DNA from 3 places in the Neopoerus faecalis genome. Region 3 is predicted to be linked to each of the others. Evidence: predicted binding sites of a transcription regulator. Region 3 holds the regulator's gene; each other region holds the start of a gene.
What was found. The regulator Rex, encoded in region 3, represses fermentation and respiration genes when NADH is low (regulators of the CRP and FNR family bind a similar motif). The targets are predictions, from matches to a motif close to ATTGTTAANNNNTTAACAAT.
Positions count from the first base shown of each region.

Region 1: the regulator Rex is predicted to act here: its motif matches at 5,668-5,687, upstream of PY311_RS10785 (butyryl-CoA:acetate CoA-transferase).
Region 2: the regulator Rex is predicted to act here: its motif matches at 5,131-5,150, upstream of PY311_RS08705 (acyl-CoA dehydrogenase).

Region 1 covers NZ_JARFXX010000010.1:33,789-41,917, forward strand. The annotation lists gene PY311_RS10755 (DNA polymerase III subunit alpha) at 1-319, opposite strand, end outside; gene PY311_RS10760 (hypothetical protein) at 364-678, opposite strand; gene radA (DNA repair protein RadA) at 879-2,252, opposite strand; gene PY311_RS10770 (N-acetylmuramoyl-L-alanine amidase) at 2,264-2,974, opposite strand; gene PY311_RS10775 (spore coat protein CotJB) at 3,141-3,593, shown strand; gene PY311_RS10780 (manganese catalase family protein) at 3,593-4,189, shown strand; gene PY311_RS10785 (butyryl-CoA:acetate CoA-transferase) at 4,237-5,580, opposite strand; gene PY311_RS10790 (bifunctional 4-hydroxy-3-methylbut-2-enyl diphosphate reductase/30S ribosomal protein S1) at 5,797-7,746, opposite strand; gene PY311_RS10795 (lysophospholipid acyltransferase family protein) at 7,737-8,129, opposite strand, start outside.
Region 2 covers NZ_JARFXX010000006.1:118,410-126,538, reverse strand. The annotation lists gene PY311_RS08725 (transketolase) at 25-858, shown strand; gene PY311_RS08720 (transketolase family protein) at 873-1,847, shown strand; gene acrA (acryloyl-CoA reductase electron transfer subunit beta) at 1,923-3,032, opposite strand; gene acrB (acryloyl-CoA reductase electron transfer subunit gamma) at 3,052-3,852, opposite strand; gene PY311_RS08705 (acyl-CoA dehydrogenase) at 3,874-5,019, opposite strand; gene secG (preprotein translocase subunit SecG) at 5,428-5,658, opposite strand; gene lexA (transcriptional repressor LexA) at 5,899-6,507, shown strand; gene PY311_RS08690 (polysaccharide deacetylase family protein) at 6,509-7,222, opposite strand; gene PY311_RS08685 (hypothetical protein) at 7,421-7,591, opposite strand.
Region 3 covers NZ_JARFXX010000004.1:258,995-267,123, reverse strand. The annotation lists gene holA (DNA polymerase III subunit delta) at 1-86, opposite strand, end outside; gene PY311_RS07130 (DNA internalization-related competence protein ComEC/Rec2) at 95-2,335, opposite strand; gene PY311_RS07125 (tripartite tricarboxylate transporter permease) at 2,793-4,028, shown strand; gene PY311_RS07120 (redox-sensing transcriptional repressor Rex) at 4,321-4,950, shown strand; gene PY311_RS07115 (S-layer homology domain-containing protein) at 4,965-6,050, shown strand; gene PY311_RS07110 (hypothetical protein) at 6,139-6,282, shown strand; gene PY311_RS07105 (hypothetical protein) at 6,361-6,618, opposite strand; gene PY311_RS07100 (hypothetical protein) at 6,876-7,295, shown strand; gene PY311_RS07095 (DNA adenine methylase) at 7,374-8,129, shown strand, end outside.

The DNA.
Region 1 (8,129 bases), on a different contig from region 3:
CCATGTAGGAAAGGTTCCGATACCCCTCCTCGTTTTCGCACAACAGAACAAGATGCCTGCTTTCGCTGTCGAACTCATGTACCTTGTCAAACCGGGTACGCCCCTGCGGGGCAACATAGACCTCGCAGCCAATGATGGGCTTGATACCCGCCGCCTTACAGGCGCGGTAAAAGTCGATCACGCCGTACATCACGCCGTGATCCGTAATGGCGCAGGCAGTCTGCCCCATGGACTTGATGACCTCCGGCAGCTCCTTGATCTTGCAGAATCCATCCAGCAGGCTGAACTCCGTATGAACGTGTAAATGGGTAAAGGGCATAGAAACCTCCTATGGCCGGTCAAGGGTAATGTTCAGCGGCAGAATCAGCCGCAGTCATCCAGCGATTTTCCGCAGCCGGGGCAAAAATGCGGAACAGAGCCGGGCAGTCTGCCTCCTGCCATCAGGGACTTGCCGCAATAGGGGCAGCGCAGCTGAACGGCGGCATACAACAGACCGCCGGCTCCCAGAATAACGCCGATGACCCCCATCGCATACATCACTGTCGCCGGAATGGAGCTTCCCTTTGATATCGCCGCTCCCACCACAAGGGACAGCACCATCAATCCCAGTCCGGCAAGCGCCGTATAGACCGCAGTTTTTAAGGTTTTATGCGGTCCGCTTATTTTCTTTTTCGTCATATTGCTTCTCTCTTTCCCTGTAAACTCATCATCTATAAAACCGCGCAAATCGAGTCATACTATCCTCAAATTTCAACGGAAGCGAGTTGATGGTATGATTCCCTGCACCAGTCATTGCATCTATCAAAGCGATGGTGTCTGTACGCTGGACAGCGCTGCTGCCGCCGGAATGCCGGCACTTGGCGGTGCGTGCATTCACTTCATTCCGCAGGGCGGAGAGCCGCTCGGATCGCCTCACCGATATTCCGGGCCGGGATCACCGTCAAGCCGCTCTGAACCTTTATGGTATTTGCCCGATGAGCCGGCACCACGCACTTCCGGAATCCCAAGCGCTGAATTTCAGAAACCCTCTGACTGAGCTGATTGACGCTCCGCAGCTCCCCGGTAAGGCCCACCTCGCCGATGGCCACTAAGTCACTTGGCACCGGCCGGTCCAAATAGCTGGAGGCCAGCGCAATGACCGCCGCAAGGTCCGCGGCAGGCTCGTCCAGATATAGGCCGCCCACAATGTTCAGATAGGCGTCACAGGCGGATATCTTCAGCCCGCCCCGCTTTTCCAGCACTGCCAGCAGCATGGCCGCACGGTTGTAGTCAAAGCCGTTGCTGGTGCGCCGGGGATTGCTCCCGGCGGAGGTGACCACAAGGGCCTGCAGTTCTGCCAGCACCGGCCTTGCCCCCTCCATCACGCAGGTGACACAGGTGCCGGGCGCATCCTCCGGCCTGCCGGAGAGCAGCATTTCCGACGGGTTTTCCACCTCGGTCAGTCCACTATCCCGCATTTCAAATACGCCGATTTCATTAGTGGCGCCAAAGCGGTTCTTTGCCGCCCGCAGGATTCGATAGCTGGTGTGCTGATCTCCCTCAAAGTACAGCACACAGTCCACCATGTGCTCTAAAACCTTCGGGCCGGCGATAGAGCCCTCCTTATTGACATGACCAATGACAAATACCGTGATTCCCTGTCCCTTTGCCACCTGCATCAGTGACAAAGTACAATCCTTTACTTGGCTGACACTGCCTGCTGCGGCGTCCAGCGCATCGTTATATAGCGTCTGGATGGAGTCCACGATCAGGATATCCGGCTGCTCCGTGTTGACGGACTCCAGCACATCGCCCAAATTCGTTTCAGAGAGCACCAGCAGCTGGTCACTTTCCACCCGCAGCCGCTTTGCGCGGAGCTTGAGCTGATGCTCCGACTCCTCGCCGGAGATGTACAGCACCCTTGAAAACTCACACAGCTTACTGCAAATTTGCAGCATCAGCGTTGATTTTCCGATTCCCGGCGCACCGCCTACCAGCACCAGTGAGCCCTTGACCGCACCGCCGCCCAGAACGCGGTCCAACTCTCCCATACCGGTGGGGAACCGAATTTCCTCGTCTGTTGTCAGCTCCGTCACCGGGCAGGCGCGCCTCCGTGTCAGCCCCACCCGGGCAGAGCCACCCTTACCAACACCCTTTGGCAGCTCCGGCTGCTCCACAATGGTGTTCCATGCTCCACAGGCCGGACATTTTCCGGCCCACTTTGCGGTCTCATTGCCGCATTCCGTACAATAAAACAATGTTCTTGACTTCATTGCCATCCCTTTCAGCCGTCCCAACGCATATATCCTGCGGCGATCAACGCCGCCAACATCGTCTGGTAGTCCTCCCGCAGCAGGTTGACGGCCTCCTCCCCATTGGAAAGGAAACCGCACTCCACCAGCACGGCAGGCACGTTTACATGATTCATCAGATAAATTCCATCGGAAATCCGCTTCGCTTCCTTTGGGCGATGCGTATTGATTTTCTCGTTCAGCAGCTCCTGCATCTGTCCCGCAAGGGCCTCTGCCCCCTCCTGCCGGTTCCAGAACACCTGCGCCCCATGTGTTACCGGTGATGAGGGCAGGCTGTTCTGATGAATGCTGAGCAGTACCGCACCGGGCGTCTGGTTCACCAGCGCCGCCCGGTTATGAATATCAGACACCTTACGCTGACGGAGCGTTGCAAGGCCGGAATCACAGACCATCACATCCTCACGCCGGGTCATTTCTGTCGGAACACCTAAAAATCGGAAAATTCCCTCCAAGCGCAAAGACACCGCCAGATTGATCCCACTTTCCTCCGTACCGTCATCCGCAACGGCACCGCCATCCTCCCCGCCATGGCCCGGGTCAATAATGACCACCCGTGCCTCCCCGTTCTCTACGCCAAACGTCTGCACGGGATATATGGAAAGTCCGGCCCACAGCAGCAGTGGAAGCAGCAAAAAGCCGCAGAAAAAAGCGGCGGGAATCAGTCTCCGTTTCCGAAGCAGCACAAACACACCTCATCACCTCGTACAAGGCTATGTGCGGGTGCTTATCCATTATGTTGATTATAACGTTTTTTCGTCAGGAAAGCAAGCGCACTTCCAAACACCGCCGCATAGGATGGAACACGCGCATCCCGCGCACTATCCTATTCAAGAAGGGAGTCATCCCATTATGGAGAAACCCGATATGAAGCCTGCCGCCTGCGAAGCGGGTCAGGGTGCCTTGCCCGCCTGTGCGCCGCTGGCTTTCCCATATATTCCCATGCAGGGAAATAACCCCACACGCTTCAATCGAACAGAGGCTCTGAAAACCGGAACACTATTCCCCGGCCTCGACCTGCCTTTCAAGGCGGCGATTCAAGCAAGAACGCAGCTTCCGAACACGGCTCTGGTCGAGCTGATGGCGCTGGACTTTGCCGTAAAAGAACTGAACCTCTATCTCGATACACATCCGCAGGATCAGGAGGCTCTGAGCCTCTACGCCTCCTATATCAAGCTTGCCCAAGAGGGACACGAAAAATATATCAGCCAATATGGCCCGCTGACCAGTGAAAATCTGGTTCTGTCCGAAGGCTACACTTGGCTCAATGATCCGTGGCCTTGGGAGTTAGGAGGGAATGACTGATGTTTGTTTATGAAAAAAAGCTGCAATACCCGGTAAAGGTTGCAACACCGAATCCCAAGCTCGCCGCTGTGATCATTTCGCAGTATGGTGGCCCAGATGGCGAGCTGGGCGCTTCCCTGCGCTATCTTTCCCAGCGCTACTCCATGCCCTATCCCGAGCTCAAGGGTCTGCTGACCGATATCGGCACAGAGGAGCTGGGACATTTGGAAATAGTAGGTGCATTGGTCCATCAGTTGACCCGAAATCTGACCGAGGAGCAAATCCGAACCGCCGGGTTTGACACGTACTTCGTGGACCACACCACCGGTGTATTCCCGCAGTTTGCCTCCGGCTACCCCTGGTCCGCCGCAACAATGCAGGTCACCGGCGATACCATCGCCGATTTGACTGAGGACCTTGCAGCAGAACAGAAGGCCCGCGTAACGTATGACAACATTCTCCGTCTTTCCGATGACCCGGATGTCAATGACGTCATCAAGTTCCTGCGTGCCCGTGAGATCGTGCACTTCCAGCGTTTCGGCGAAGCACTGCAGTTAGCGAAGGACCGCTTGGATCAAAAGAATGTCTACTATCTCAATCCCAGCTTCGACAAATAACAAACAGCCCCGCCGCTTCTTTCGAACGGCGGGGCTTGTTTATAAACTCAGCGCTTATTGGACTGTCTCCAAATGTGCATCTGCTGCGCGGACTGCACCAGTTCCTCTCTGAAGTCGGGATGTGCAATGCCGATCAGGGCTTCTGCGCGCTCCCAAGTGCTCAGGCCCTTCAGGTTCACCATACCGTACTCCGTAACGATATAATGGATGCTGGAACGGGGGTCCGTCACAATGGAGCCGTTAGTAAGTGTGGGAACGATACGGCTCTTGACAGTACCGTCCTTACCGGTCACTGTAGAGGACATGCAAATGAAGCTCTTACCGCCCTTGGAGAGATAAGCGCCCATCACGAAGTCCAGCTGGCCGCCGGTGCCGGAAATATGCTTGAGGCCGGCAGACTCGGCGTTTACCTGACCAAAGAGGTCCATATCCACCGCGTTGTTGATGGAAATAAAGTTATCCAGCTGCGCAATGACCTGAACGTCATTGGTGTAATCCACAGGCGCGGCCATGACATCAGGATTCTCCTTGATGTAGTCATAGAGCTTCTGCGTACCGGCTGCAAAGGCATACACCTGACGGCCGCGGTCCAGCCGCTTGTTGAGGCCGGTGATCTTGCCCGCCTTCGCAATATCCACAAATGCGTCCACATACATCTCCGTATGCACGCCGAGATCCTTCAGATCGGATTCCGCAATGAGGGAGCCCACCGTATTCGGCATACCGCCGATACCCAACTGCAGGCAGGCACCGTTGGGAATCTCGTTGACGATCATCTCGGCGACCTTCCGATCCACATCGGTGGGAGCACCGGAGGCACCCATGCAGGCCACGGCGGGATCATCGCCCTCCACAACCATATCCACGTCACGAATGTTGATCTCCGTGCCGGTCAGGCCATAGACCCAAGGCATATTCTTATTTACTTCCACAATGATGGTCTTTGCGTGCTCCAGCATATCGCCCAGATGGGAAGCGGATACGGCAAAGCTGAAGTTGCCGTGAGCATCCATCGGCGTGACCTGAATCATCGCAACGTCCGTCTTGGCGTTTCCGTCACGATAGAAGCGGGGCAGTTCGGAATAACGCATGGGGCCAAAGAAGCCCATCCCCTTCGTGATGATCTTCCGGTCAATGCCGCTGCAATGCCAGGAGTTCCAAGTAAAGTGGTCACCGGCGTCATCCGCCTTGCATACCTCGGGCATCCACATGGTCACGCCGCCGTGAATCTTTACGTCAAACAGCTCGTCCTTACGGGCAGCCAGCGCCTTATCCAGCGCCACCGGCTGATTACAGCACCAGCCATAATCCACCCAGTCACCGGATTTGACAACCTTCACCGCCTCATCGGCAGTTGTCAGCTTTTGCTGATACATTTCCTGTACAGTCATTGTCATAACCTCCATATTCTTCTGCATAGATTCGCAAGATACTTCATCGTTAAAATCTTATCATATCATCAAACATATTGCAAGCAAAACGTGAAAAAAATAACAATATTTCACGAGTGCTCTCTGCCCATATCAATACTGCGTTTTTTGTATATATTGGGCAAACATAAAAAGGCGGCTTTCCCTATATGGGAAAGCCGCTTTTCTTAAATCGGATTACTCCTCAACAGCCTCATCATCGGCGGCGGGAGTCAGCAGAGCACGGATGGACAGGGAGATTTTCTTCTTCTCCTCATCAATGGCCGTGATCTTTGCCTCAACGATCTGGCCCTCAGAGAGTACATCCTCGGGCTTCTCGATACGGTGATCGGCAATCTGGGAAATGTGAATCAGGCCGTCAACGCCGGGAACCACCTCGGCAAAGGCACCGAAGGGCATCAGCTTGACAACACGGACCTCGGCCACATCGCCGACGCCGTACTTATTCATGAACACCTGCCAGGGATCGACGCTGTGATCCTTCGCGCCCAGAGAAATCTTGTGCTTCTCGGGATCAAAGGAGATGACATACACATCCATGGTGTCGCCAACCTTGCAGATCTCGGCGGGGTTCTTGATACGGCTCCAAGACAGCTCGGAGATGTGAACCATACCGTCCACGCCGCCGATATCCACAAACACACCGTAGCTGGTCATGGACTTCACGGTGCCGGTATAGTGCTTACCGACCTCGATGCTGCTCCAGATGGCCTCCTGAGCCGCCTTGCGGGCCTCATCGGTGACGCTGCGGATAGAACCGACCACGCGGCGGCGGGCACGGTTGACCTCCGTAATGCGAAGCTGAACCTTCTGGCCCTTCATGGCAGAGAGGTCGGCGCCGCGGGGCTGGCCGCTCTGAGAAGCGGGAACAAACACCCGGATGCCCTTGACAGACACCACGATGCCGCCCTTGTTCTCCTCCGTAACAGTGCCCTCCAGCACGGTCTTCTCCTCAACAGCGGTCTCGATATTCTCCCAGATCTTCTGGGCGTCCAGACGCTTCTTGGACAGCTCTGCATAGCCCTCCACATCATTGACGCGGACAACATAGGTCTCGACCTCGTCGCCCACCTTCAAAACGTCCTCGGGCTTGACATTGGGATCGTCGCTCAGCTCACTGAGCTTGATGTACGCATACTGCTTGGCACCAACATCCACCTGAACCTCAGTGGGAGTAATGCCCGTTACAATGCCGGTTACCTTCTCTCCTGTATTTAAAGTTTTGAAAGACTGATTCAGTAATTCCTCAAAGGACTCTTCCATGCCTTCCGTGGCCTTGATTTCTTCGCTCATCGTTGTTTTTACCTCCTTAATGATGCCCGCCGGTGTGGATGCGCCGGCCGTAAGTCCCGCAAGTGCACAGCCCGCAAAATCTGCCGCAGACAGCTCGTCCGCCCCCTCAATTTGAAGAACGCGTGAACAATTCTGCCGGCATATCTCTGCCAAATGCTGTGTATTTGCACTTTTACGGTCGCCAACCACTACCATCACATCCACCTTTGCGGCAATATCCGCCGCCTCGGTCTGACGCTTACGCGTAGCATAACATATTGTATCAAATATTTTCACATTTGTACACTGTTTTTTTAGGATTTTGCAGGAAGTTTCAAAAAGTTCACGAATACAGGTTGTCTGCGCCACCACCGTCACGGGTACGGACACATCAAAATCAGCGCCCTTGAGCCATTGCGTCAGCTCCTCCGGCCCCTGAAAGATCAGCGGATGGGCGCACCAGCTTGCCTCTCCCACCACCTCCGGGTGATGGGGCTCACCAATAATAATGACCTGACGCCCCTCCTGCTCGGCCTTGGATACCAGTTCCTGTATCCGAATCACGTTGGGGCAGGTGGCGTTTACACAGTGGACGCCCTGCCGCTCCAATGCGTCCAATACGCTCTTTAATTCTCCGTGGGAGCGAATCACCACCGTATCTCCGACTCCCAGCGTCTCCCGCTCCGTGGTCTTTTTGATGCCCCGGTCCGCAAGGTCACGCACCACATGGGCGTTGTGAATCAGGTCTCCCAGCATCCAGCAGCCGCCCGTCTCCGCCGCGGTCCGCTGCGCCAACTCCACAGCGCGCTTCACGCCATAGCAAAAACCGGCGCTTTCCGCTAAAATCACCTGCATAACGGCTTGCCTCCCACCTGCTGACCGCCCAGCGCATAGGCCCGGCGCAACAGTTCATCCGCGATCGCCTGCATTTCCTCCGCCGTACCGTGGCGGCCGGTAACACTGGGCGTATAAGGCTCCCCAATGATAATACGCGTCCGGTGGAACAGCTTTTTTTCTCCGTCCATAAACACTGGCACAAACACAGCCCCGGTACGCACGCCGATCACCGCCGCACCGCTGTGTGCATGGGCCGGAAGCCCGTCTGCCTTGCCGATGCCGTCGCGAATGACCGTTCCCTCCGGAAAAATCAGGAGATTTTGCCCGTCACGAATGGATTGAATGGCGGTTTTCACCGCCTGAATATCCGCGCCGCCCCGTTTCACGGGAAAGGCACCGCC
Region 2 (8,129 bases), on a different contig from region 3:
TATCAGAAAGGATGCGTATATTACATGGATGTAAAGAAGTGCAGTATCTTGGCGGCCAAAATCCGGCTGGAGACCCTGAAGGTCATCCACTCCCGGGGCTTCGGCCATGTGGGCGGCTCTATGGATCTGGCAGACCTGATGGCCGTGCTGTATGGCGAGGTCATGCGCTATGATCCCAAGAACCCCCGCTGGGAGGACCGCGACTGGCTGGTGCTCAGTAAGGGCCACGCCGGCCCCGTGGCCTACGCCACCTTCGGTCTTGTGGGCTTTTACCCCATGGAGGAGGCCTACACCCTGAACCAGCCCCACACCAAATTTCCCAGCCACACGGACCGGAAGCTGACGCCCGGCGTGGATCTGACCACCGGCTCCTTAGGACAGGGTGCCTCCTCTGCCGCCGGCGCCGCCCTCGGCAACAAAATTGATGGCCGTACCAATCATGTTTTCTGCGTTGTAGGCGATGGCGAGGCCGATGAGGGCGAGGTCTGGGAGGCTTTCCACTTTGCCTATGCTCACAAGCTGGACAACCTCATCTATTTTATTGACAAAAACGGCTATCAGTTGGACGGTCCCACAGATGACATTCTGGCCCACGGCGACCTCGCCAAAAAGGCCGCGTCCTTTGGCCTCTACACGCAGGAGATCAACGGACATGACCTGCAGGCCATCTATGACGCCATTCAGAATGCCTACGCGAAAAAGGGTGTTCCCAGCTGTATCGTGCTGGACACCTGCAAGGGCAAGGGCGCGACCTTTGCCGAACCGAAGCATGACCACTCCTCCCAGCCCAGCGAGGAGCAGTGGGCTGAGGCCATTGCCGCTTCCGAAAAGGCTTTGAAGGCCATTGAAAACGCTTGAGGAGGGTGCGAGAGATGAGCGTAAAACTGATTGGAAAGCATGAAAAGGACTCCCGCGCCTGCCGCGACGCGCTGGCCCTGCCCCTGAACGAAATGATGGCCGAGGACAAGTCCATTTGCTATGTGGACTGTGACCTGACCGGCTGCATCAATACGAAGCAGCTTCTCAAAAACTATCCCGACCGCGCCCTTGAGGCCGGTATTGCCGAGGGTAATGCCGCCGGTGTTGCCGCCGGTCTGGCCGCCACCGGAAAAAAGGTATTCTTCCATTCCTTCGGATCCTTTTCCTCCCGCCGCTGTTATGACCAGATTTATATGTCCGCTGCCTATTCCGGACTGACGGTACACGTTCTGGGCTCCGATGCCGGCGTCTGCGCCGCCTTCAACGGCGGCACCCATATGCCGCTGGAGGACGCCGCCATGTACCTCAGCATCCCGGAGACCACCGTGCTGGACCCCGCTGACTACGCCCAGCTTGCAAGTATTACCCGCCAGCTTCCCGGCATCACCAAGGGCGTGACCTACACCCGCTTTGTGCGTAAGGGCATCATCAAGGTCTATGAGGACGGTTCCGAGTTCCCCATCGGCAAGGGCGTTGTCCTCCACGAGAGCGACCACGATGCTGCCGCCATCCTCACCTCCGGCATTATGGTGGACGAGGCTCTGAAAGCCTATGAGGCGCTTCAGGCAGAGGGAATCTCCGTTCGGGTCATCGACCTGTTTACATGGAAGCCGCTGGATGAGGAGTTGGTCATCAAGGCCGCCCGGGAGACCGGCGCCATCGTCACCGCCGAAAATCACAATGTCACCTGCGGTCTTGGCAGTGTGGTTGCTAACTGCCTTGCGAAAAATGCGCCGACCATTCAGGAATTTGTCGGTGTGCAGGACCGGTTCGGTCAGGTCGGCCCGCAGGACTTTTTGATGGATGAGTACGGGCTCCGATCCGTTAATATCGTGGCCGCGGTCAAAAAGGCAATCAGCCGGAAGTAAAGCCGATTTCCCCGTTTTAAAAATAAAAAAGGAGCGCCATCCGAAAGGATGGCGCTCTTTTAATTAGATTTCAGCTTACTTCGCGGCCTTGGCAGCCTTGATGGCCTCGATCAGCATGGGAGTGACCTTGAACAGGTCGCCGCAGATGCCGTAGTCAGCGATCTCAAAGATGGGAGCGGTGTCGTTCTTGTTGACGGCGATGATGCACTCGGAATCCTGCATACCAGCCTTGTGCTGGATGGCGCCGGAGATACCCAGAGCAACGTACACCTTGGGATGGACGGTCTTGCCGGTCTGACCCACCTGATGGTCGGCAGACAGCCAGCCGGAGTCGATGGTGGCACGGGAGCCGCCCACAACACCGCCGAGAACCTCAGCCAGCTCCTCAGCCAGCTTGATGCCGCCCTCAACGTCCTTGGAAATGCCGCGGCCAACGGACACGATGTAATCGGCGCCGATGAGGTCCACCAGCTTCTTGGCGGCCTTCACCACCTCGGTAACGTCGGTGTGGATGTCCTCAGCAGTCAGAGTGAAGTTGGGCTTCACGATCTCCACAGCGTTGGCCTTGGCCTCGTCAAAGGCGTTCTTCTTCATAACGCCGGGACGGACAGTAGCCATGCAGGGACGGAAGCGGGGGCAGATGATGGTAGCCATCAGGTGACCGCCGAAAGCAGGACGGGTCATCTTCAGGTTACGGTCCTCCATATCCCACTTCATGGAGTCCACGTCCAGCGTGGAGCTCTCACGCAGGAACTGGATGTAGTTGGGAACATCCACGTCCAGGTGGGTGCAGTCAGCGCACAGGCCGGTGTGCAGACGGGCCGCGCAGCGGGGGCCCAGATCACGGCCGATGTTGGTGGCGCCGATCAGGAAAGCCTCGGGCTTCAGGTCCTCGATCACGTCGCAGATGACCTTGGCGTAGGCGTCGGTGGTGTAGGTAGCCAGCAGGGGGCTCTCGCAGACAATGACCTTGTCGGCGCCGTAGCCGCCCAGCTCCTTAGCGGCGGACTCAATGCCCTCGCCGCCCAGCAGCAGACCGCACAGGTTCACGCCCAGCTCGTCGGCAAGGTCGCGGCCCTTGGAGATCAGCTCGAAATCGGTGGGCATCAGCTTGCCCTCACGCTGCTCGCAGAACACCCATACATCCTTGAAAGCAGCGATATCAGCACTGTTGAAGTTAGACATAATTCTTCTATCCCCTTTCTCAGATGATGTGCTTGGCGGCCAGAATGCCGGCCAGCTTTTCGCAGGTGGCCTTGTCAGCACCCTCCAGCATCATGCCGGCACCCTTCTGGGGAGGCGTGAAGCTCTTGAAGATGTTGGTGGGAGAGCCCTTCAGGCCGATGGTGGTAGCATCGATCAGGGGATCGTCCTTCAGGTCCTCATAGCCCAGCGTGGTCAAGGGCTTGGAATAAGCCTCAAACACGCCGCCGACGCTCATGTAACGGGGCTCGTTGAGCTCCTTGATGCAGGTCAGCAGGCAGGGGGTGTGGACCTTGATGGTCATGTAACCGTCCTCCAGCATACGCTTGACGGTAATGGTATCGCCATCTTTCTGGATGTCGGCGGCGTAGGTAACCTGGGGCAGATGCAGCTTCTCGGCGATCTGGGGACCGACCTGCGCGGTATCACCGTCGATAGCCTGACGGCCGCACAGCACAACATCGTCCTTCTCCACGCCAATCTTGTTGATGGCGGCAGCCAGAATCTGAGAGGTAGCGTAAGTATCGGAACCGCCGAACTCGCGGGCGGAAACCAGATAGGCCTCGTCAGCGCCCATAGCCAGCGCCTCACGCAGCATACCGGCGGCGGGAGGGGGGCCCATGGTGACAACGGTGACCGGGCAGCCGGTGGCGTCCTTGATCTTCAGGGCGGCCTCCAGAGCATTCATGTCATCGGGGTTGGTGATGGTCTGCATGGAAGCACGGTTCAGCGTACCATCGGGGTTGACAGCGACCTTGCCGGAGGTATCGGGAACCTGCTTAATAGAAACAATAATTTTCATTTTAACCTTTACCTCCTTAAATTATTTCACGCCCAAGCGGCTGGAAATAACCATGCGCTGGACCTCAGAAGTACCCTCATAGATCTCGGTGATCTTGGCGTCGCGCATCATGCGCTCCACGGGATACTCACGGGTGTAGCCGTAGCCGCCGAACAGCTGCACGGCGCGGCGGGTCACATCGGAAGCGGCCTCAGCGGCAAACAGCTTGGCCATGGAAGCGTCCATGGAGTAATCCTCATGGTTCTGCTTCTTCATAGCAGCGGCATACACCAGATACTGCGCGGCCTGCATACGGGTGTGCATATCGGCCAGCTGGAACTGGGTGTTCTGGAACTGGCTCAGGCGGCGGCCGAACTGAACACGCTCCTGCGTATACTTAATGGCCTCGTTGACAGCGCCCTCGCCCAGACCCAGAGCCTGAGAGGCGATGCCGATACGACCGCCATCCAGCGTCTGCATGGCGATCTTGAAGCCCTTGCCTTCCTTACCCAGCAGATTCTCCTTGGGAACTACGCAGTCCTCAAAGATCAGATCGCAGGTGGAGGAGCCGCGAATGCCCATCTTCTTCTCGTGCTTGCCGGTAGAGAAGCCGGGGAAGCTCTTTTCCACGATGAAGGCGGAAATGCCGTGGTTGCCCTTGGTCTTATCGGTCATGGCGAACACCACGAAGGTATCGGCCACGTTGCCGTTGGTGATGAAGCACTTGCTGCCGTTGAGGACATAGTCACCATTCTCGTTCTTGACAGCGGTGGTCTGCTGGCCGGAAGCGTCGGTACCGGCGTTGGGCTCAGTCAGGCCGAAGGCGCCGATCTTGCGGCCGCTCAGCAGGTCGGGCAGATACTTCTTCTTCTGCTCCTCGGTGCCGTTCTCAAAAATGGGAGCGCAGCACAAAGAGGTGTGTGCAGAAACGATAACAGCAGTTGTACCGCAGACCTTGGCCAGCTCCTCCACGCACATGGCATAGGACAGAACATCGCCGCCGGCGCCGCCGTACTCCTTGGGGAAGTAGATGCCCATCATGCCCAGCTTCGCCATTTTCTCGACGGTCTCCATGGGGAAGCGCTCTTCCTCATCGATCTCCTCAGCCAGAGGCTTGACCTCGTTCTCGGCGAATTCCCGGTACATCTTGCGGAGCATCTGCTGCTCGTTTGTCAGATGAAAATCCATGATTCGATCCTCCTACAATTTCTTGTTCGGTTATTACAGTCCCCCGGGAGGGTGCCAAAGGGTTCCCTGACCCGAAGTAAGCAATACGAATGAACGTACCCGTGAAACACCATTGTCAGACTTTTAACAACAGCACTCAAAGAAATGCAACAGCGGGAGACCTCCCCTGTTGCGCTCTCGGAGCCTTTTATCACTGATACTATGTGAAAATTATAACGCAGCCTTGAAAGAAAGGCAAGGAAAAGCCTCTCGTTAAAAGCGACAAATTTTTTTGAAAAAACTGTCGCTTATGTAAAACCGTGAAATTTCCGTATCCCGGCGCTGATTTTGCTGCCACATTATGTACCGTTTTACATGGAAAAAAGAGCGTGCGTAGAAAATCTACGCACGCTCTTTTTTAAGTAAAAATCAGTTCATGATCAGCAGCGCCATAGTGAGCACCAGAAACACCGCGCCGAACCACTTGGTCGCGCGGGCCAGCTTAGCATCAATGGTCCGAGCCTTGTTCTTGGCAAGGAAGGAATCAGCCACGCCGCCGATGGCGCCGGACAGGCCCTCGCTCTTGCCGGACTGGAACAGCACGATCAGAATGATCGCCAGACCGCAAAGCAACTGTAAAATCGTAACAGCAAGTTTCATAATGGAAAACCTCCAACATTCATTCGTGCGTACAGGCACAGGAAATCATTTTACAGAATGAAATCATACCACAATCCGTGTACCATTTCAAGTACAAATTTCAAAATGTCCGCACTCTTTTCTCTTGGCAAAAATTTTGCCAGTGTATAGAACAAATGTTTGCATTTTCGGTTCTATTATGCTATACTGATGCCAGAAAATTCCCGGCCTGTCAGGCAGCGCCGGTCAGGAGGTACATTCATGCTCTCCAATATGCAGCAGAAAATTTACGATTACATCGCCGCCTGCATCCATGAACAGGGCTATCCCCCCTCTGTCCGGGAGATTGGCGAGGCCGTAGGGCTGAAGTCCCCGTCTACCGTCCACTTCCATCTGAAAAAGCTGGCGGATCTCGGCGTCATTGAGATTGGCGCGGGCAAGGGCCGTGCCATCAGCCTGACGCATCCCGCCCCTGCCGCGCCGGAGATAGACGAAACGCCTGCCGGAAAGGTCCCCATTGTGGGAAATGTGGCTGCCGGCAGCCCCATTCTGGCGCAGGAATGTATTGAGGATTACCTGACCTTTGATACCGGTCGCCTCGGCGACACACACTTTGCGCTGCGGGTCCGGGGAGAATCCATGCTGAACGCCGGAATTCTGCCCGGCGATCTGGTGGTAGTGCGCCAGCAGCAGACCTGTAACCAAGGCGAGATCGTGGTGGCCATGATCGACGATGAGGCCACAGTCAAGCGCTTTTCCCGCAAGGGCGGCCATGTCTGGCTGCTGCCGGAAAATGACGCCTACTCCCCGATTGACGGTACCTACGCTCAGATTCTCGGCAAGGTTGTGGCCGTGGTGCGGCAGTATTGAGTCATTTTCCGGCGGAGCGGTACAGCACTCCTTCCTGCGGTTGAATTCCGCCAAGGATCAGCAGCTCCTCCACCGTAACAAGCCAATACCCCTGCTCCTCCAGCGTGTCCACGATCTGAAGCGCCGCGTCTACAGAGGTGGAGTAAATATCGTGCAGCAGAATGATATCTCCAGGCTGCACCGCCTCCAGCACGGCCCGTACCACCTTGTCCGTATTGCGGCTTTCCCAGTCCCGTGGGTCTACGGACCAGTGCACCATAGGCACCGTGATTCCGGCCTGTACCGTCGGCGCCACAAGGCCATATGGTGGGCGCAGCCAGCAGCTTTCCGTGCCTAAAATGCCGCAGATGGCCCGCTGAGCCTCCTCGATGTCGGCCAGCTGCCCGGCCGCGTCGCTGCCATCCAGCCGGATATGGCTGTAGGTATGATTTCCGATTTGGTGCCCCTCTCTCTGCATCCGTAGAACAAGGTCCTCATTACCCGCCAGCCGCTCCCCCACCAGAAAAAATGTCGCGCTGGCCCCCCGCTGCCGCAGGCCATCCAGCAGGCGGGCCGTTGTATCCCGCCGAGGTCCGTCATCAAAGGTCAGCGCCACGTACTTCGGCTCTGCCGAAATTTCGGCCGGTGCTGAGGCCGGAACACCCGTCACCTCGGCGGCAGACTCTATGAAAATCAGCATCAGCAGATAAATAAAAATTGACAGCAGTTTTTGCATTCCTATCGCTCTTTCTTCCCGTATTCAGACATAGTTTATGCCTGCGCGGGAAAATTACTGTTGTCAAATGCAGAGAAACCATGAAAAATCAGGCAGCGGTTGTTTTTTCTTTTTTCATGAAAAACAGGACAGGCACAAAAATCTCTGTGCCTGTCCTGTTTTTTGCTGCGGATTTTCAATTTTTTGATAAACCGTTGATCAAAGTGGATTTCTCTGGTACAGCAGCGTATTTCCGTTTATATCATAAAAGGTAATGCTTCCTGCATTGACGGGCAGAACGATTGCAAAGGGCTTCCTGCTGTCAATATCCAGCACTTGAACTTCGTTTCCGTCATCAATTTCTGCCCGTGCCGCCTGTTGCCGGTTCATGGAAATAAACGCCTGCTCCTTGTATCCCTCCACTGTGCACGCCAGAATTTCCTTATCTACACTCGAAAGGTTTCCCCCGTCGCAAAAGAAATAGCCAAAGGAAAGTCCGGGACGATTCAAACGAATGGTCCGTCCGCTCCTGCGGATACGCAATATAGGCCGCCATTGTGTTGGAAACACTTCCGTCAACAGTCCAATCGGCCTGTATTTTTGATGAGCCGCGGATATCCGTCTCCAGTTTGGCAGCCGCTATGCCTATATCATGACGGGAATAAAGAAAAACGGCAAATAACGCGCATATCAGAGCAAGTCCCGATATGACCCTATACAAGCTTCGTTTCATTTTGCTATGTCCCACAAAATCAACTCTTATGGATAAAAGCATAACATAATACCCTCATGCCGGTTGCAAGGATTTGTGAGAAATCAAAGCCACACGAGTACATTTGCTGTTAGCATAACCAGCCGCAAAAAGGCAGGCACCGATGCGAAATCGGTGCCTGCCTTTTATTCTTTTAAGGGATACCTGCCGTGTTTG
Region 3 (8,129 bases):
GCATTGCCAAGGGCATTCCCGTCCTTCAGGTCGGTCTTCAGCTTTTGATAAGCCTCGTTTTTCGTACTTTTCTTCGCGTATGCCATAACTGCTCCTATTGAAATGAAAAATACACGTTTCCGTGCCGGTCCGTCCGATAAATAGCGCAGCCCGCCCGGGCCAGCCGCCGCAGGGTGTCCTCCGCCGGATGGCCGTAGGAATTGCTGCCGACGCTGATGACCGCCAGCTCCGGTGTCAAGGCACGCAGCAGCTCTGCCGAGGTGGAATCCTTGGAGCCGTGGTGTCCCGCCGCCAAAACCTCGATGTCCGGCAGATCATAACGTTCAATGAGCTTTTTCTCCGTGGCCCGGTCCATATCGCCGGTGATGAGGAAATCCCCCTCCCCGGCTGACGCCAGCACGGACAGCCCCAGTTCGTTGCTGCCGCTTGTCCCCAGCGGCGGAAATACCGTCAACTCCGCGTTGCCGAAGGGCAGAATGGTCTGCTCCGCCGCAACCTCTACCGCAACGCCGTACTGCGCTGCCAACGCTAAGATTTCCGTCTGGGCGGCGCTGTTTTCCGGCGTTTCCGGCACCATCAGTATCTCCACGACGATGCGGGTCAGCAGATGGGCGAAGCCGTTAATATGGTCATCGTCAAAATGCGTCAGGAGCACCCGCTCCACGGAGCGGCAGCCCATGCTCAGCAGCATATCTGCCGTATCGCACCCGGCATCCCGCCATGAATTGCCGCTGCCGCAGTCCACCACGGCAAAATGCGTCCCGGATTTCAGAACGATGCTCTGTCCCTGTCCCACATCCACGGCCACTGCGTCCATACGGTGGGTAAAGCGCAGCTCACCCAGCCGAATCGCTGTCACTAACGTCAATACGGCCATGCCCGCCGCCACGGCGTACTTCCGGCGGCTTCTGGGCCTCAGGAGCCACGCCGCGGCAAACAGAACATACAAAAACACCAGCCAATATTTTAAATAGGGATTGTCAAAATAAACCGCGTGGTATGGCAGCGCCACCAGCGCGTGACACACCCAAAGGAGATAGCGGATTCCCAGTCGAGGCACCAGCCCCACCAGTCTTCCCAGCGGCAGCCACAAAAAGCTCACCAGCACCGCCGCAAGGCCCGCCGCGAATACAACGCCTACCGCCCACAGGCACAGCAGATTGCTCAAAACAGATACAAGGGAGATTGTCTTAAAGTAGTACGCGCTTACCGGCGCGGTCAGCGCCAGACAGCCCACGGTTGTGGAAAGACTTGCCGCGATGACCGTAAAGATACGCCCGTGCTTCTTCTCCCCCGCCAACAGACGGTAAAGCCCCGGTGTCAGCCAGAGCAGCCCCATCACGGCCCCGAAGGAAAGCTGGAGGCTGACGGACTTTGCCGCAAAGGGATTCTGCGCCAAAATGAGGAACAGCGCCGTTAAAAGTGCCGTAGGCGGATCGTTTTCCCGGCGGAACAGCGGCGCGGCGGTCAGCAGACTCAGCATGACGCAGGCCCGCACCACTGAGGGCGAGCCTCCGGCCAGCACCGCGTAAAACGCCAGCACCGGAATGGCCACGGCGGCAGTCAGTCTGCGGCGGTGCCGCCCGGTGAGAAAGGCCACCAGCGCAAGGAGATATGCACAGTGCATTCCGCTGACCGCTAAAATATGGTACACACCGGCCTCGGACAAATCCACATCCGCCTGTGCCGACAATCCGCCCTTCTGCCCCGTCAGCAACGCCAGCAAAAAGCCCGCATTGTCGCCGCCAAACAACGTGCGAATCCGTGCCTGCATAGCGTGTCCCAACCGGACCGGCCACCACCGGGGAGAGCTTTGACTCCCCGCACTGAAGCGGGGTGTTCCCCGGCTGTAGGCCATCAGGAACACACCCTTGGAGTTGAACACCGTCACATCATCGTCCCGAATCCGGGAGGCACTTTGCAGATAGACGTCCTCCGTCATCCGCTGCCCGGGACAAAGCTGCAAAAGCGGCGAATCGCCGTAATAGACGAGCTTTCCCGGCAGCCCCTCTGCCCGCACCGTCACCTTGGCGCCGAAACGGGTCTCCGTGGGATAGTCCGTCAGCGTCATGGTCAGTGTTTGCCGGGTGGCCGCCAGCGCCTCCATCGGCGCGCTGACCTGCCGGATATACAGCCAGTCCCACCCCAGCGCCAATGCCGCGCCCACAAGGCAGAGTACCGCACGCTTCCGCTGCGGCGCGGGCAAAAGCAGCGTAAGTACGCCTGCGCCGATACACGCAAGCCCCACCGGCAGCAGCCAGTCCACTGCCAACAGATATTGCGCGGCAAATATTCCGGCGGCAAAGCCGCCGCAAAAAACAGCCAGTCTTCTCATTTCACGAACTTCTGCTCCGTCCGCCCCGCTTACCGTACCCGTGCTGCTCCGGTCCTGCTTTCACAACCCCACGTCACCCACGGACCTTTGCCCCTACTGCACTTCAGCCATTGAATACTGTCTCTCCGGCAAGCGCTGGTTTCTTCCCATAGAATTAATTTATGATAGCACATTTTTCACGGGGCTTCCACCCTTTTCTATACAGTGCGTCCGTGTTCGTTAAGTTCCCGTTAAATTCATGGGTCATACTATAGAGCGCCGTACCGCATTCTTGTGCATATTGCTGTTTTTCGCTCTGTTTTTAGCAGTTAAAAATGGTTGAGCTGTGAATATTGACATTATATTCGTAAAATTTCTGTGAAGTTTTTTCTTGACACCTCTCTCTTCGTAGAATACGTAGGTTACGTAGTAGAGGTCTGCTTTTTGCAGTCCCCAAAAAATGTAAGGGAGATTTAGTATGAAAAGAATTTTTGCTACCCTTCTTGCGCTGACTCTGGCTCTGAGCCTGACCACCTGCTGGAGCTCGTTCTGGGGCGGTCTTCTCAGCTGCATTTCCCTGTACTTCTTTGCCCCCATGCTGGCCCAGTTGGCGCTGAAGTTCATGTCCGCCGAATACTTCTGGCTGAGCCTGTTCGGCCTGACTATCATCGCGGGCGTTTCCAGCAAGTCCATGGTCAAGGGCCTCATGTCCGGTGCACTGGGCCTGCTGCTGTCCACCATCAGTCTTGACCCCATTCTCGGTACCAAGCGCTTCATGTTCGGCCAGTCTTTCCTTGCCGAAGGCATCAACACCACCTGCGCCCTTATCGGCCTGTTCTCCATGTCTCAGGTCTTCATTCTCATGGAGGCCAAGATCAAGGAGCGGGCCAAGGTCACGAAGTTCTCCGACAAAATTTGCCTGACCCGGGAGGAGAAGAAACGGCTGGCCCCCATGGTCATCCACAGTTGGCTCATCGGCAACATCATCGGCATCCTCCCCGGTGCCGGTGCCTCCATCGCCTGCTTCATGGGCTATAACAACGCCAAGCAGTTCTCCAAACACAAGGAGGAATTCGGCCACGGCAGCATTGGGGGCGTGTGCGGCTCCGAGGCCGCCAACAACGCCGTTACCGGCGGCTCCCTCATTCCTACCCTGACGCTGGGTATCCCCGGCGAGTCCGTGACCGCAGTGCTGATGAGCGGCCTTATCATTCAGGGCCTTCAGCCCGGTCCCGAGCTGTCCACCAAGTATGCCGACATGACTTACACCTTCTTCGCCGGCTTCGTGCTGGTGCAGTTCTTCATGCTGTCCATCGGTACCATGGGCTGCCGGGCTTTCGCCCAGATTCCCCGCCTGTCCGATGCTATCCTCATTCCCTGCGTCGCGGTGCTGTGCTTCGTCGGCTCCTACGCCATCAACAAGAACTTCAAGAATATGGTGGTCATGCTGATTTTCGGTGTGATCGGCTATCTCATGCGGAAGTTTGACCTGAACACCGCCGCCGTGGTGCTGGCCCTGATTTTGGGGCCCATCGGTGAAAAGGGCCTCCGGAACGCACCCCGCAGCTCTCAGGGCAATATCTCCGTACTGTTCTCCTCTCCCGTGTGCTGGGTGCTGATCTGCCTGTGCATCATCGGCATCTTCTCCCCCATCTTCATGTCCAAGTTTGAAAAGAAGGTCACCGGCGGCGAGGAAATTCAGTCCGATACCTGAATGTACAGCCGTATTCCCCAATCCTATTCATCCCCTGGCGCAGAATGCGCCGGGGGATGCTTTTTTCGTCCAGCTCCGCCATGGATGAGCGGCAGCAGAAATAACCGGTCAAAAACGGACATCCTCCGCTTTTTCCACTGCTGTCACGATTTTTCAAAAAATGATTGTTAAAAAAATTGACAAGTCCGCCATTTTATTCTAAACTAAGACTATAAAATATTGAGAGCCCCTATATAATAGCCGCTCCCTTGCCGCAAAAGCGGTTATCTTTTTTTGAACAGGTGATCAGAACATGAAAAAAGAGAATATCTCGGATGCCGTCATTCGCCGCCTGCCCCGGTATTACCGGCAGTTGACTGATCTTTGCAGCCGCGGTATTATCCGTACCTCCTCCCACTCTCTCGGACAGGAAATGAACATCACAGCCTCTCAGATTCGTCAGGACTTTAGCTGCTTCGGCGAATTCGGCCAGCAGGGCTACGGCTACAACGTGGAGGAGCTTCGCGCCGAAATCGGCCACATTTTAGGCGTGGACAATGACCATCATCTCATCATGATCGGCGTAGGCAATCTTGGCCGGGCACTGCTGAATAACTTCCCCTTTGAAAGCAGCGGCTTCACGGTGGACGCCTCCTTTGATGTTGATGCCGACATTATCAACACTGCCATCAACGGCGTTCCCGTTTACTCCGTCAACGATCTGGAGCAGTACATCAAGCGCCACACCATTGATGTTGTGGTGCTCACCGTGCCGCAGTCCGTGGCACAGGATATGGCTGCCCGCCTCATCAGCCTTGGCATCAAGGGCTTTTGGAACTTTACCAATGTGGAGCTTTCCAGCAGCGAGCCGGATGTGAAATTTGAAAACATCCACTTTGCCGACAGTCTCCTGACCCTGAGCTACCGAATCGCCAACCGCTGAGAGGAGAACCGCAGATGAAAAAGCGTTTTCTGCCGCTGTGTCTGGGTGCCGGACTGGCCGCTATCGTTTGGGCCGCTGCCGCGGGCGGCGGTGTTGATGACCCGCTGGCCTCCCTCTCCTACCTCAACGGCACCTTTACTGTTGCTGTAGACAAAAGGGTGGACGCAGCGCTGGACGCCTCCGACGCCCTGCTGCGTGAGCGGGCGGAAAATGGCGAGACCGCCGGCTCCGCCGCGCTGTGGCAGGAGGTCCGTCTGAAGGAGGGCGACGCCCTTCAGGGCGTTACCGGAACCGGAGCGCTTCTGCTGGCTGGCAGTGCACAGGTCATCTATGCCTCCGGCGCTGTGGTGGATGTCACCACCGGCAGCGTTGTTCCCGACGGCGCGCCGCTTTCTGTGGGACACCGCTATCTTGTCGCCGAGGATACCTCCGCCGCCTTTACCGTCACCTCCAAGACCGCCGTGCTGGACTATCAGGGGCAGTCCGCCTTCACCTATTCCGACCGGCCGGACTACAACGCCATGGCCGCTGCTCTGAAGTCTCTGCATCTTTTCAAGGGCACCTTTACCGGCTGCGGATCGGGCTATGATTTGGAGGCGGCCCCCACCCGGCTTCAGGCCCTTATCATGTTCATCCGTGTTCTGGGTGAGGAGGATCAAGCGCTTGCGTGGTCCGGCACAACGCCCTTCCGGGATATTGAAAAGGGTTCTCAGGCGGAGCGCTACGTGGGCTACGCCTATGAAAAGGGCTACACCAACGGCTACACCGCCACCTCCTTCCGGCCTGCCGGAGCGGTCAACGCCTATCAGTACACGGAGTTCGTTCTCCGGGCCATGGGCTACAGCTCCGCCTCCAATACTGACCTTGCCTCTACGCTGATTCGGGCAGTCAGCGCCGGTGTGCTGACAATGGGTGAGGCGGCACAGCTCCAAGCGGATACCTTCCTCCGGGCGGAGCTGGTGTACATCTCCTACTATGCGCTGGAGGCCGAGCTGCCCAGCGGCGAGGAAACGTTGGCGGACCGACTCATGGACTTGGACGTTTTCACCCGCAGCGAGTGGCGCAGCGCCCGGGAACTGGTTTCCACAGAGCGCCTTTAAATTCCGCCGCACCATCTCCACAGGACCGCATACTATGGATTGAGGCCGGCTCAACGGTCTACATCTCAATCTCATAGGAGGTTCCGATATGTGCTGTAATAACGGTTGCGGTGGTGGCGGCGGGAACTGCTGCTGGCTCATCATTCTGCTGATTATCATCTGGTGCTGCTGCGGCGGTGGCTGGGGCGGCTGCGGCTGCAACAACGGCTGCAATAACGGCTGCGGCTGCTGATTCTCTGAAATAGCAGCGACCCCCGCGCCTTTTGGCGCGGGGGGCTACTGCTTTTACACTCTGTTCAGCCGCTGGTCATCAGCGCAGATACCACCGACAATCACGCGCATCCGTTGTCCGCACGAGTTCCGCTATGCTGCCGTGGCTTTTGAGGTTACGGACCTTCTGCGAAAACTTATCATCATTTCTGTCGCTGAGAATTTCGCAGTCCTCCCCATCAGGCCGCATCTGCTGGCGGACTGCATCAATCAGCTCCGAGGTATGGATTCCCGGCCGGTTTCCAATGATTTCCAGCGCAACAGGCGCAATTTCTCTTTCTGTATAAAAGCTCATCATGACCACCCTTCCGCATAGCTGTCTATGGCGGGCTTCCCGCCGTCCTCATGCAGATTCTACCATAAAGGACAGGCCGCCGCAACTAAAATCTGCGTTCAGATGTCTCGATTCGCCTCAAAATCCCATTGTAGGGAAATATAAAAAATATTCTTCTCAAATCCGCGCCAGTATGGTAGAATAAAGTAAAATGTGGTTGTGTGCGCTGGCGGACATTTCTATTCCCCCGGCGCGGTCTATCAGGAAAGGCGGAAAAGCGAATGCAGAGAGTCAAGTGCGAAGAATGCGGCAAGGTTTACAATTTTGACGTGGATGATTTCTGTCCCCGGTGCGGCGCCTTTAATCAGCCTCCCAAAGCCTCCGCTATCAACGCCGATGGCAGCGTGATTCGGCTGGATGGCATCAACGAGAAAAACCATGCCGGCTCCTTTGTTCACGAGGAGCTGCACGAGGAAAACCGGGAACGCCGGCGCATGGGGCTTTCCAAGGGTACGCGGCGTACCGCTCCCGCCAAGCCGCGTTTTTCCGCAGAGGCCACCCGGCCCACCGTTTCCCGCCCTGCCAAGCAGACAAATGCCTCCGGCAGTCCGGTAGGCGTGATCTTCAAGATCATCGCCGCCATCATCCTTCTCAATATTCTCTTCAGCTTCGGCAGCTTTTTCAGATATTTTCTATTCTGATGCCGCCCAAGCCACTGTAAGCCGTGTGCCGCGCCGACGCTGGCCGCGGCACGCGATTTTGCAGGGATAGGAGCTTCCATGAATCCGCTTATCAAATGGCCCGGAGGAAAATCCGGGGAAATTCAAAAAATCCGGCAATATATTCCAGAATATGACCGATATGTTGAGCCGTTCTTCGGCGGCGGCGCCCTGTTCTTTCATCTCCGCCCGAGGGCTGCGGCCATCAACGATATTTCCGGCTCCCTGATGGAGTATTACACGCTGATTCAGCAGCAGGACGAGCAGCTGCGCGACCTGCTGCTGTGCTATAGTGACAGCTTTTCCGGCCTGATTGGCGCTTGTAACCGGCGCTATGATACGCTTTTAGAGCTTTATCAGAGCTTTTGCCGGGAGGATCTTAGTCTCGACGCACTCAGGGGCCGCCTTGCCGCTCTGTCCGCTTCGCTGGTTGCCTCCCTTCCCCCGGATTTTTACGAAAAGCTACAGCCGGATATCGAAGCCTTTACCAATAGCCTTACCCGGTACGCGCTGGACAAGCTGCGCCGTACCCGGAACAATGCTCTAAAAAAGCCCTTTTCCGATGAGGACCTACAGGCAAATCTGATCACCGGCTTTACCTGCGGCTACTATATGTACTTCCGGGACCTTTACAATGCTATGCAGGCCCATCGTAAGAAGCCTCCCTCCCCCGCCTACCGGGCCGCCAACTTCTATTTCATCCGTGAGTATTGCTATGGCTCCATGTTCCGCTACAATGCCAACGGGGAATTCAACATCCCCTATGGTGGAAAATCCTACAACAAGAAGAATATGCGCGCAAAAATCGACCATATT